DNA from 2 places in the Kitasatospora sp. NPDC097643 genome. Region 1 is predicted to be linked to the other one. Evidence: predicted binding sites of a transcription regulator. Region 1 holds the regulator's gene; the other holds the start of a gene.

Region 1 (4,666 bases):
ACCTGCTCGATGGTGGCGATCAGCGGGTTGTGCGTGATGGCCTCGTCGACGAGCAGGACGATCGGCTTCCGCAGCGCCGACGCCCACCCCAACTCCAGGCTCACCCCGGCCGACAGCGGCGCCCCGACGTAGGCGAACACCAGGTCGGCGGACTGCAACGCCCGGAAGTCGGACGGAACCCGCGGCTCCGGCGCCCGCCCGGCGACGGTCCAGGCATCGCTGTGGTGCGCGCTGTACACGGCGGCACCGCTGCGCAGCAGCGTGGTGCGAAGCGTCGTCAGCCGCGTCCGGCTGGCGAGCGTCACCACACTGTCCGCCGGCCCGGTCAGCCGCATCAACGGCGCGGCCAGAAACACACGTGCACGCCGGCCCTCGGGGGCCTGGCTGTCATGGTGACGCAGGTAGGGCTCGGTCATGTCGACTCCGGGGGAAGGCCGACCGGGGGAGTGAGCGTCGGCGATGCGTTGGTTGTTGGCTGCTCTAAGAAGGGATGTTGCTGACGAACCGGCTTAACATTTGACGGTACATTGGCAGGTGTGGTGCCCTGTCGGACCATCGGGAGCGAACTGATCGTCCATCGCGGGGTGGCGTCGCGTCCAGGGTTGGCCTGTGTCATCTGGATGACTGGCAGGGAGATGACGCACATCCCACACACCGGGTCAGGTGACAGCCTCCCTCTCGTGCGGCACTATGTGTCCCGTTATCCTGCTTGACACTTCTAGTGGCGATTCCCGAGGGAGGGAGTGGAGGCATGCCTAACATGCGTCGATTTGTCCGCAAGGTTGTGCTCTCGTTGGCCGTCGCGGCTGCTGTTCTTGGTGGCGGCTCTCTCGCAAATGCCGCCGACTCTCACGTGACAGCTGCCCCCGCGGCTGCCAAGACCCTTGCGGATGACCTTGCCTGGACCTGAACCCGGTCGTATGAGTCTGGCCGTATGCCGGGCGATCCGTAGCATGAGCCGGCCCGCCGGTAGCGGGCCGTGACTCAGTCGGCGGGCTCCTGAGCCTTTCGGCCGAGAACGTATCCGAGCTGGAAGAGCGAGTCGACCTTGTAGTCGTCTCGCATTTCAGCTATATGCCGCGCCAATGTTCGCTCGCTGATTCCCAGGCGTCGTGCGATGACCCGGTGGTTGGTGCCTTCGAGCATCTGGTCAATAATCGTTTGGCGCAGGCGGGACACCACCTGCTGCGGCACTATGCGATCGCCTTCGAATTCCAGCGCGCGACCCCAGCACCGCTCGAACACCTCCTCGACGAGGTAGCCGATGATTGCGGGATCGTAGATGAAGGCCGCGAGGCTCATGTCGTCGACGATCGGGATCACGGCCACGCGTCGGTCCATCACTATGAGCCGCGTGTAAGGCTCGTCGAGGGTCCGGTACTGGCCTCCGGCCTGGGCAAGTCTGGCCACATAATCCCGCGTCGGCTGGTGGTAGCGGGTGCTGGCGTGGTAGATCGTCCGCATCCTTGTGCCGCTGCGGAGCGTGTTCAGATCCTGCTCGATCATTACGGCGAGGACGTCCGGTGGCCGCGGGCCACCGGGTTGCAATGCCAGGGCCTCCTCCATGCCTGACGACCGGCACTGCTGTACCCGCTGATGAATAAGAGCCTTTCCTCGCACATACTCGATCGACCCTCCCTCCTGTTTCGGAGCGTGGAATTCCTGCGCGAGCTCCTGCAGTTCGGAAGGGAGGGATACCGCGCGCGACAGAAGCTCCAGCGCCTGACGCTGCCAGGAATGGCTGAGGCTGGCCGAGAGTTGAGTGGGATCGGCGGCTATGAAAACGTCGGGATCGTCGGTGTCGGGTATGAGAAGGCCAATCCTCACCAACTCGTCCCGTGCAGAATCGGTCTGATCGAGATCGGAGCCCAGCGGCAGGTGACCGTCCCGTCGGATGACGGCCAGATAGAGCGCTCGCGCTTCGGCCGAGAGGACGGTCAAGCCGGCGGCAATGGGCTGCTCTCGTTCACTCACCTGCGGCTCCTTGCCGTTACCGTGATGCCTGCGTCCCAGCAGTGCCGACGCTGAATCACGGTTCAGCATGCCAGACCTGGTGAGTCGCTGGACGAGGACATGTGGCTGAACTCTCTCACCCGGAACGGAGCCGCCGGCACCCCCCGAACAGGAGGAGCCGGCGGCCGTGGTGATTGTGCAATGGACAAGTCAGCGCTTGGGGCGCCAGACCACCAGGGCGCTGGATTGGGGGGTGGGGGGCTGGTAGGGAACGAGGTCGCGGCGGTAGGAGGCGTGCACGGCGGCTTCGCGTTGCTGGAGGGCGGTGGCGGCGCCTTCGAGGGAGTCGACCAGTTCGGTGATCCGGGACTGGAGGGCGGCGACCTGGTTCTCCAGTTCGATGATCCGCTTGATGCCGGCCAGGTTGATGCCCTCGTCCTGGGAGAGCCGCTGGACCTCGCGCAACTGCTGGATGTCGCGGGCGGAGTAGCGGCGGCCTCGGCCGGCGGTGCGGTCGGGGCTGACCAGGCCGAGGCGGTCGTACTGGCGCAGGGTCTGCGGGTGCAGGCCGGAGAGCTCGGCGGCGACGGAGATGACGTACACCGGGGTGTCCTCGGTGAGGACGTACTGCGGCGGGGCCGAGGGGCGCCGGGGGCGGCGGCCGTCGCCGGGCAGGCCCTCGCCGATGCCGGGGCCGATCGGGCCGCCGACGCCGCCGGAGCCGTCCGGGTTCATCGGATTCATCGGGGACATCTGGTCGTCACGCTCCCTTCGCCGCCCGGAAGAGGGCGGCTCGCGGGTCGTCGGAGGCGGTGGCCTCGCGGTACTGCTCCAGGGCGTTCAGCGCGTCGCCGGTGACGTGCTGGGGCACCACGACCTCGACGGTGACGAGGAGGTCGCCGCGGGTGCCGTCCTTGCGGGTGGCGCCCTTGCCGCGGGCGCGCATGGTGAGGCCGTTGGCGCTGCCCGGGGGCAGCTTGAGCTTGACGGCGGGGCCGTTGAGCGTGGGCACCTCGATGGTGCCGCCGAGGGCCGCTTCGGGGAAGGTGACCGGGACGGTGACGGTGAGGTTGTCGCCCTTGCGCCCGAAGACGGGGTGCGGGTCGACGTGCACGGTGACGTAGAGGTCGCCGGGCTGGCCGCCGCGTTCGCCCTGGGCGCCCTTGCCCTTGAGCCGGATGCGCTGGGCGTCCTGGACGCCGGCCGGGATGCGGACCTGCATGGTGCGGGCGGAGCTGGCCCGGCCGCTGCCGTGGCAGTCGGTGCAGGGGTCGTCGACGATCATGCCGCGGCCGCGACAGTCCTTGCAGGGCTCGGAGAGCGCGAACGCGCCCTGGCCGCGGCTGACGGTGCCGGCGCCGACGCAGGTCGGGCAGACCCGCGGGGTGGTGCCGGACTTGGCGCCGGTGCCGTTGCAGCTGCGGCAGGGGGCCTGGCTGGTCATCCGCAGCGGGACGGTCGCGCCGTCGACGGCCTCCTCGAAGGAGAGCGTCACCTCGGTCTCGACGTCGGCGCCGCGCCGGGGCTGGGCCTGCCGGGTGCCGGTGCGGTTGAAGAGGCCGCCGAAGACGTCGCCGAGGCCGCCGCCCCCGCCGCCGCCCTGGCTGCCGCTGAACAGGTCACCGAAGTCGAAGCTGTAGTTGCCGGCGCCGGGGCCACCGGCCCGGAAGCCGCCGTTGGCGAAGAGGCTGCGGGCCTCGTCGTACTCCTTGCGGCGCTTCTCGTCGGAGAGGACGTCGTACGCCTCGGAGATGTCCTTGAAGCGTTCCTCGGCCTTGGCGTCGCCCTTGTTCGCGTCGGGGTGGAACTCGCGCGCGAGCTTGCGGTACGTCTTCTTGATCTCGGTGGCAGTGGCGTCCTTGGGCACGCCGAGGACCTTGTAGTAGTCCTTTTCCACGTAGTCCTTGCCACTCACGGCTCCCGCCACCTCCCGATGTCCATCGTCACTGCGCTGTCAACAGCCCGGCCGGAAGGGGCTGCTGACAGCGCGCTGCGGAGCCGGCCGGTGTTGTTGCCGGCGTACGACTCCGCAGCGCACTGGTTGTCAGCTGTCACGGGTGGTCAGCTGTCCGAGCCACCGTCGGTCTTGTCCGCGTCGCCGGACTTGGCCTGGTCGGCGGTGTCCGGGGAGCCCGCGGTCTGGGTGCCCGGCTGGGGCTCCGCGACGGCGACCATCGCCGGGCGGATGATCCGCTCGCCGATCCGGTAGCCGGGCTGGAGGATCTGCACACAGGTGTCCTCGGTGACGTCCGAGGAGTAGCTGTGCATCAGCGCCTCGTGCATGGTCGGGTCGAAGGGCTCGCCCTCCTTGCCGAACTGCTGGAGGCCCAGCTTGGCGACGACCGTCTCCAGGGACTCGGCGACGGACTTGAAGCCGCCGGTGACCTCGCCGTGCTCGCGGGCGCGGCCGATGTCGTCCAGCACCGGGATCAGGGACTCCAGGATGTTGGAGACCGCGATCTCGCGGACGGTCAGCCGGTCGCGCTCGACCCGCTTGCGGTAGTTCTGGTACTCGGCCTGCAGGCGCTGGAGGTCGGCGGTGCGCTCGGCGGCCTCGCGCTTGGCCGCGGCCAGCTCCTCGGAGGACGAGGCCGCGTCGGCACCACCGGCGGCGGCCTCCTCGGCCGCCTTGATCACGGCCTCCTCGGCGGCGGAGTCGTCGCCGGGCTTGCCGCCCTGCGGCTTGTCCGTCATGCCGCACCGCCCTTGGGCT
Region 2 (4,666 bases), on a different contig from region 1:
CCGATCGCGACCGGCAGCTCGCGCTCGCCCAGCTCGGTCTGGGCGGCCACCTTGCGCAGCACCCGGGCGATCGAGCGCTCCAGGTTCCGCACCCCGGCCTCCCGGGTGTACTCCCCGGCCAGCCGGCGCAGCGCCGCCTCCTCGACCAGGACCTGCTCGCCGCCGAGCCCGGCCTTCTCCAGCTGGCGCGGGAGCAGGTGGTCCCGGGCGATGACGACCTTCTCGTCCTCGGTGTAGCCGTCGAGCCGGACCAGCTCCATCCGGTCGAGCAGCGGCTCGGGGATGGCCTCCAGCACGTTGGCGGTGGCGAGGAAAACGACGTCCGAGAGGTCGAGCTCGACCTCCAGGTAGTGGTCCCGGAAGGTGTGGTTCTGCGCCGGGTCCAGCACCTCCAGCAGCGCGGCGGCCGGGTCGCCCCGGTAGTCGGAGCCGACCTTGTCGATCTCGTCGAGCAGGACGACCGGGTTCATCGAGCCGGCCTCCTTGATCGCCCGCACCAGCCGGCCGGGCTGCGCGCCGACGTAGGTGCGCCGGTGGCCGCGGATCTCGGCCTCGTCCCGGACGCCGCCGAGCGCGACCCGCACGAAGCTGCGGCCCATGGCGCGGGCCACCGACTCGCCGAGCGAGGTCTTGCCGACGCCGGGCGGGCCGACCAGGGCCAGCACCGCACCCCCGCGGCGACCGCCGACGAGTCCGAGCCCCTGGTCGGCCCGGCGCTTGCGCACGGCGAGGTACTCGACGATGCGCTCCTTCACGTCGGCCAGGCCGGCGTGGTCGGCGTCCAGCACCGCGCGGGCGCCGGCGATGTCGTACGCGTCCTCGGTGCGCTCGTTCCAGGGCAGCTCCAGGACGGTGTCCAGCCAGGTGCGGATCCAGGAGCCCTCGGGCGACTGGTCGGACGCGCGTTCGAGCTTGTCGACCTCCTTGAGCGCGGCCTCGCGCACCTTCTGGGGCAGGTCGGCGGCCTCGACCCGGGCGCGGTAGTCGCCCTCCTCGTCCGCCGGGTCGCCGTTGAGCTCGGCCAGCTCCTTGCGGACGGCCTCCAGCTGACGGCGCAGCAGGAACTCCTTCTGCTGCTTGGCCACGCCCTCCTCGACGTCCTTGCGGATGGTGTCGTTGACCTCCTCCTCGGCGAGGTGGTCGCGCAGCAGCGTCAGCGCGTACTCCAGGCGGGCGACCTGGTCGGCCTCCAGCAGCACCTTGAGCTTCTGCTCGGCGGTGACGAAGGGCGCGTAGCCGATGTTGTCGGCGAGCTCGCCGACGCCCTCGATCTGCGCCACCCGGTCGACGATCTGCCAGGCGCCGCGCCGGCGCAGCCACTGGGTGGACAGCGCCTTGTACTCCTTGACCAGCTCGGCGGCCCGGCCGGCCACCGGGGTGCCCACCGAGGACTCCCGGAACGGCGTGGTCTCCACCCAGAGGGCGGCGCCGGGGCCGGTCGTCCCGACGCCGATCCGGACCCGGCGCACGGCGCGCACCAGCGCGGCCGGCTCCCCGTCGGCCAGCCGGCCGACCTGCTCGACGGTGGCCAGCGTGCCGGCCGCCGCGTACGAGCCGTCCACCCGCGGAACCAGCAGGACCTGCGGCTTGCCGGCGCCGGTGGCCGCGGCGCGAGCCGCCTCCACCGCGGCGCGCACCTCGGTGTCCTTGAGGTCCAGCGGGACGACCATGCCCGGCAGGACGACCTCGTCGTCGAGCGGCAGGACGGGCAGGGTGAGCGGTGTGGACGTCGATGCCATGATCTCTCCCCAGTCAGCGAACTTGAGTCGACCTGACTAAGGCCCGGCGCCCGCCGGATGTTCCCGACGTTCTGTTCGCTGTGAGCGAACGGGAAAGGCCGCAGGCGGGGCCGTCAAAATCACCCGAACGAGTCACCCGACCAGGACCGGCCCCGTGCCGGTCCGACCACCCTCAGTGCGCGGCCGGCACTCCGGCCCCGCCGGCCGCGGGCGCGGGCGCGGGCGGGGAGGAAGAAGAGGAGGAGCCGGCCGCCGGGACGGCCACCCGGCGCGGGCGCGGTCGGCGCCGCTCGGCCCGGCGCAGCCAGCGCCACAGCGCCACCCCGGTGAGCAGCGCGGCCGGGTGCCCGACGGCGGTGACCACGTCCTGCTCGGTGAGGATCTGCTCGGCGATCAGCAGCCCGGCGCTGCCCAGCGCCAGCAGCCGCCCGCGCCAGGAGAGCAGCCCGGCCACCGCGCCCAGGCAGGCCAGCACGCCGTAGCTGACGCCGATGTCCAGGTAGTCCATCGCCGCGGACTCCAGCCGCCCGGTCTCCACCGCGGCGATCACCACGCCCTGGGAGAGCAGGGTGGCGGTGACGTGCCCGATCGCGAAGACGGCCGCCGCCCGGGCCGGCCCGACCCGGCGCTCCAGCGGCGCCAGGGTGAAGGCGAATCCCCACAGGTACGGCATCCACACCTCGCCGGCCACCCAGAATCCGCTGAGCACCAGCGCGCGCAAAGGATGCTGCAAAAGATTGTGGCCGTCGGAACTGGAGGCCTCCTGCAGACGCAGGACGAGATCGGGATCTGCCAGTTTGGCAAAGGTGGTGGTCGCGCCGACCACGGCGAGATAGCCCAGCGTGAAGGGGTTGCGCCGAGGCGTCGGGACCCGCTCCAGCAACCAGTCGACGACGCCGGCCCGCAGGCCGTACCGGAGCATCCCGTACGGCGGCCCGGCCGGCGGCGACCCGTTCCGTCCGGCACCTCGCCGCAGTCCAGCCATGCCGCCTCCCGCTCCACGCCCACAGCAACCGGCTACTCGCCAGGAGCCCAACGTACCGGCGCGCGCCGGAAATCCCACCCGGCGGGGCGTTGTCGTGACCACGTTACGTCGGAGTCCTGAGAGCCAGCTGGGAAAAGCCCGTGAAGTCCCCCGGCCTACCGGTCGGCCGGATTTCCGCCATTGGTCCGGACCTTCTTCCGATTAACGCGTCAGTAAGGCCTCTGACCGGCGACTTGGCGTCAACTCGACTGCATACGTACCGTTACCCGCGGAAAAATCGCCGGGTAAGGTATCGGCCCGTGCCCACTCGCGAGTGGGTCCGAGGGCGGCCTGACAGGCCGGCCCACGGGCCGGAAACGTCCGGTCCACCTGCCGGGAGGCATCCACTGTCCGTACGCTGCGGAGTGCGCGGGAGACGTGGGCGGCCCACAGTCCGTCCTCCGATCCGCGCGCGACGGGACGGCGGACCCGGCACAGTCCACGACGGAACAAGACTACGAGCGGAGCCCCGCCATCCCCACAGGTGGCCGGCCCGCAGCCCTGGGGGCGGTGGCGTGACCGTGACAGAAATTCAGCAGGACAGCAGCAACACCGGCGGCGCGGTGAGCAGCCAGCGCAGAGTGCTGGTGGTGGAGGACGAGCCCACGATCGCGGAGTCGATCGCGGCCCGGCTGGGCGCGGAGGGCTTCAAGGTCGCCGTGGCCCACGACGGCCCGGGCGCGGTCGACGGCTTCCACACCTGGCAGCCCGACCTGGTCGTCCTCGACATCATGCTGCCCGGCTTCGACGGCCTCGAAGTGTGCCGCCGGATCCAGGCCCAGCGACCGGTGCCGGTGCTGATGCTGACCGCGCGCGACGACGAGACGGACCTGCTGGTCGGTCTCGGCGTGGGCGCCGACGACTACATGACCAAGCCGTTCTCGATGCGCGAACTGGCCGCCCGGGTCAACGTGCTGCTGCGCCGCGTCGAGCGCGCCCAGCAGGCCGCCCGCACGCCCGCGCTCGGCTCGCTGCGCTTCGGCGAGCTGGAGATCGACCACGTGCAGCGCCGGGTCCGGCTGGCCTCGGGGGACGTCCACCTGACGCCCACCGAGTTCGACCTGCTCGCCTGCCTGGCCGCCCAGCCGCGCGCGGTGCTCACCCGCGAGCAGCTGCTGGCCGAGGTCTGGGACTGGACCGACGCGTCCGGCACCCGCACCGTGGACAGCCACGTCAAGGCGCTGCGCCGGAAGATCGGCGCGAGCTGGATCCGCACCGTGCACGGTGTCGGGTACGCGCTGGAGGCCCCGCTCTCCTAAGCGGCGGACCTCGGGCAACGGGCCGCCGGGGGGCCCGTGTCCGCAGTCGCCGAACCGCCGGGCGCACCGCGCCGGCGATCACCCGCGGGGAGCACAGGGGACCAATGACCTTTCCACAGCAACGCAACGGGGACACCGACGGCCCGCGCTCGCAGACGCTCGCCGCCCGCGCCGCCCGCCGGGTCTGGGCCGACATCCGGCCGCTCGACCCGGTCCGCTCGATCAAGGGCAAGCTCGCCCTCCTGGTGATCGTCTCCGTCTTCCTGGCCACCGGCATGGTGGTCGTGGCGATCCGGTCCGAGACCCAGATCCGGATCATCATGGTGTTCTCCATGATCGCCTCCCTGCTCTTCATGCAGTTCCTCGCGCACGGGCTGACCGCCCCCCTGCGCGAGATGACGGCCGCCGCCCGCGCGATGGCCTCCGGCGACTACAGCCGCCGGGTCGAGGTGAGCTCGCGCGACGAGATCGGCGAGCTGGCGGCCACCTTCAACCAGATGGCCGCCGACCTGGAGGCCGCCGACCGGCACCGCCGCGAGCTGGTCGCCAATGTCTCGCACGAGCTGCGCACGCCGATCGCCGCGCTGCGCGCCGTGCTGGAGAACGTCGTCGACGGCGTCGTCCAGCCCAATCCGGCGACGCTG

The links. The regulator HspR, encoded in region 1, represses chaperone genes until heat shock. The targets are predictions, from matches to a motif close to TTGAGNNNNNNNNNCTCAA.
Region 2: the regulator HspR is predicted to act here: its motif matches at 1,762-1,780, upstream of lon (endopeptidase La).

The regions. Positions count from the first base shown of each region.
Region 1 is NZ_JBEOSA010000063.1:526-5,191, reverse strand. It holds gene ABTY15_RS31030 (hypothetical protein) at 1-416, opposite strand, end outside; gene ABTY15_RS31025 (helix-turn-helix domain-containing protein) at 985-1,974, opposite strand; gene ABTY15_RS31020 (heat shock protein transcriptional repressor HspR) at 2,164-2,688, opposite strand; gene dnaJ (molecular chaperone DnaJ) at 2,714-3,868, opposite strand; gene grpE (nucleotide exchange factor GrpE) at 4,015-4,647, opposite strand; partial or broken gene ABTY15_RS31005 (Hsp70 family protein) at 4,644-4,666, opposite strand, start outside.
Region 2 is NZ_JBEOSA010000004.1:63,586-68,251, reverse strand. It holds gene lon (endopeptidase La) at 1-1,739, opposite strand, end outside; gene ABTY15_RS04455 (rhomboid-like protein) at 1,912-2,724, opposite strand; gene ABTY15_RS04450 (response regulator transcription factor) at 3,285-4,022, shown strand; gene ABTY15_RS04445 (sensor histidine kinase) at 4,127-4,666, shown strand, end outside.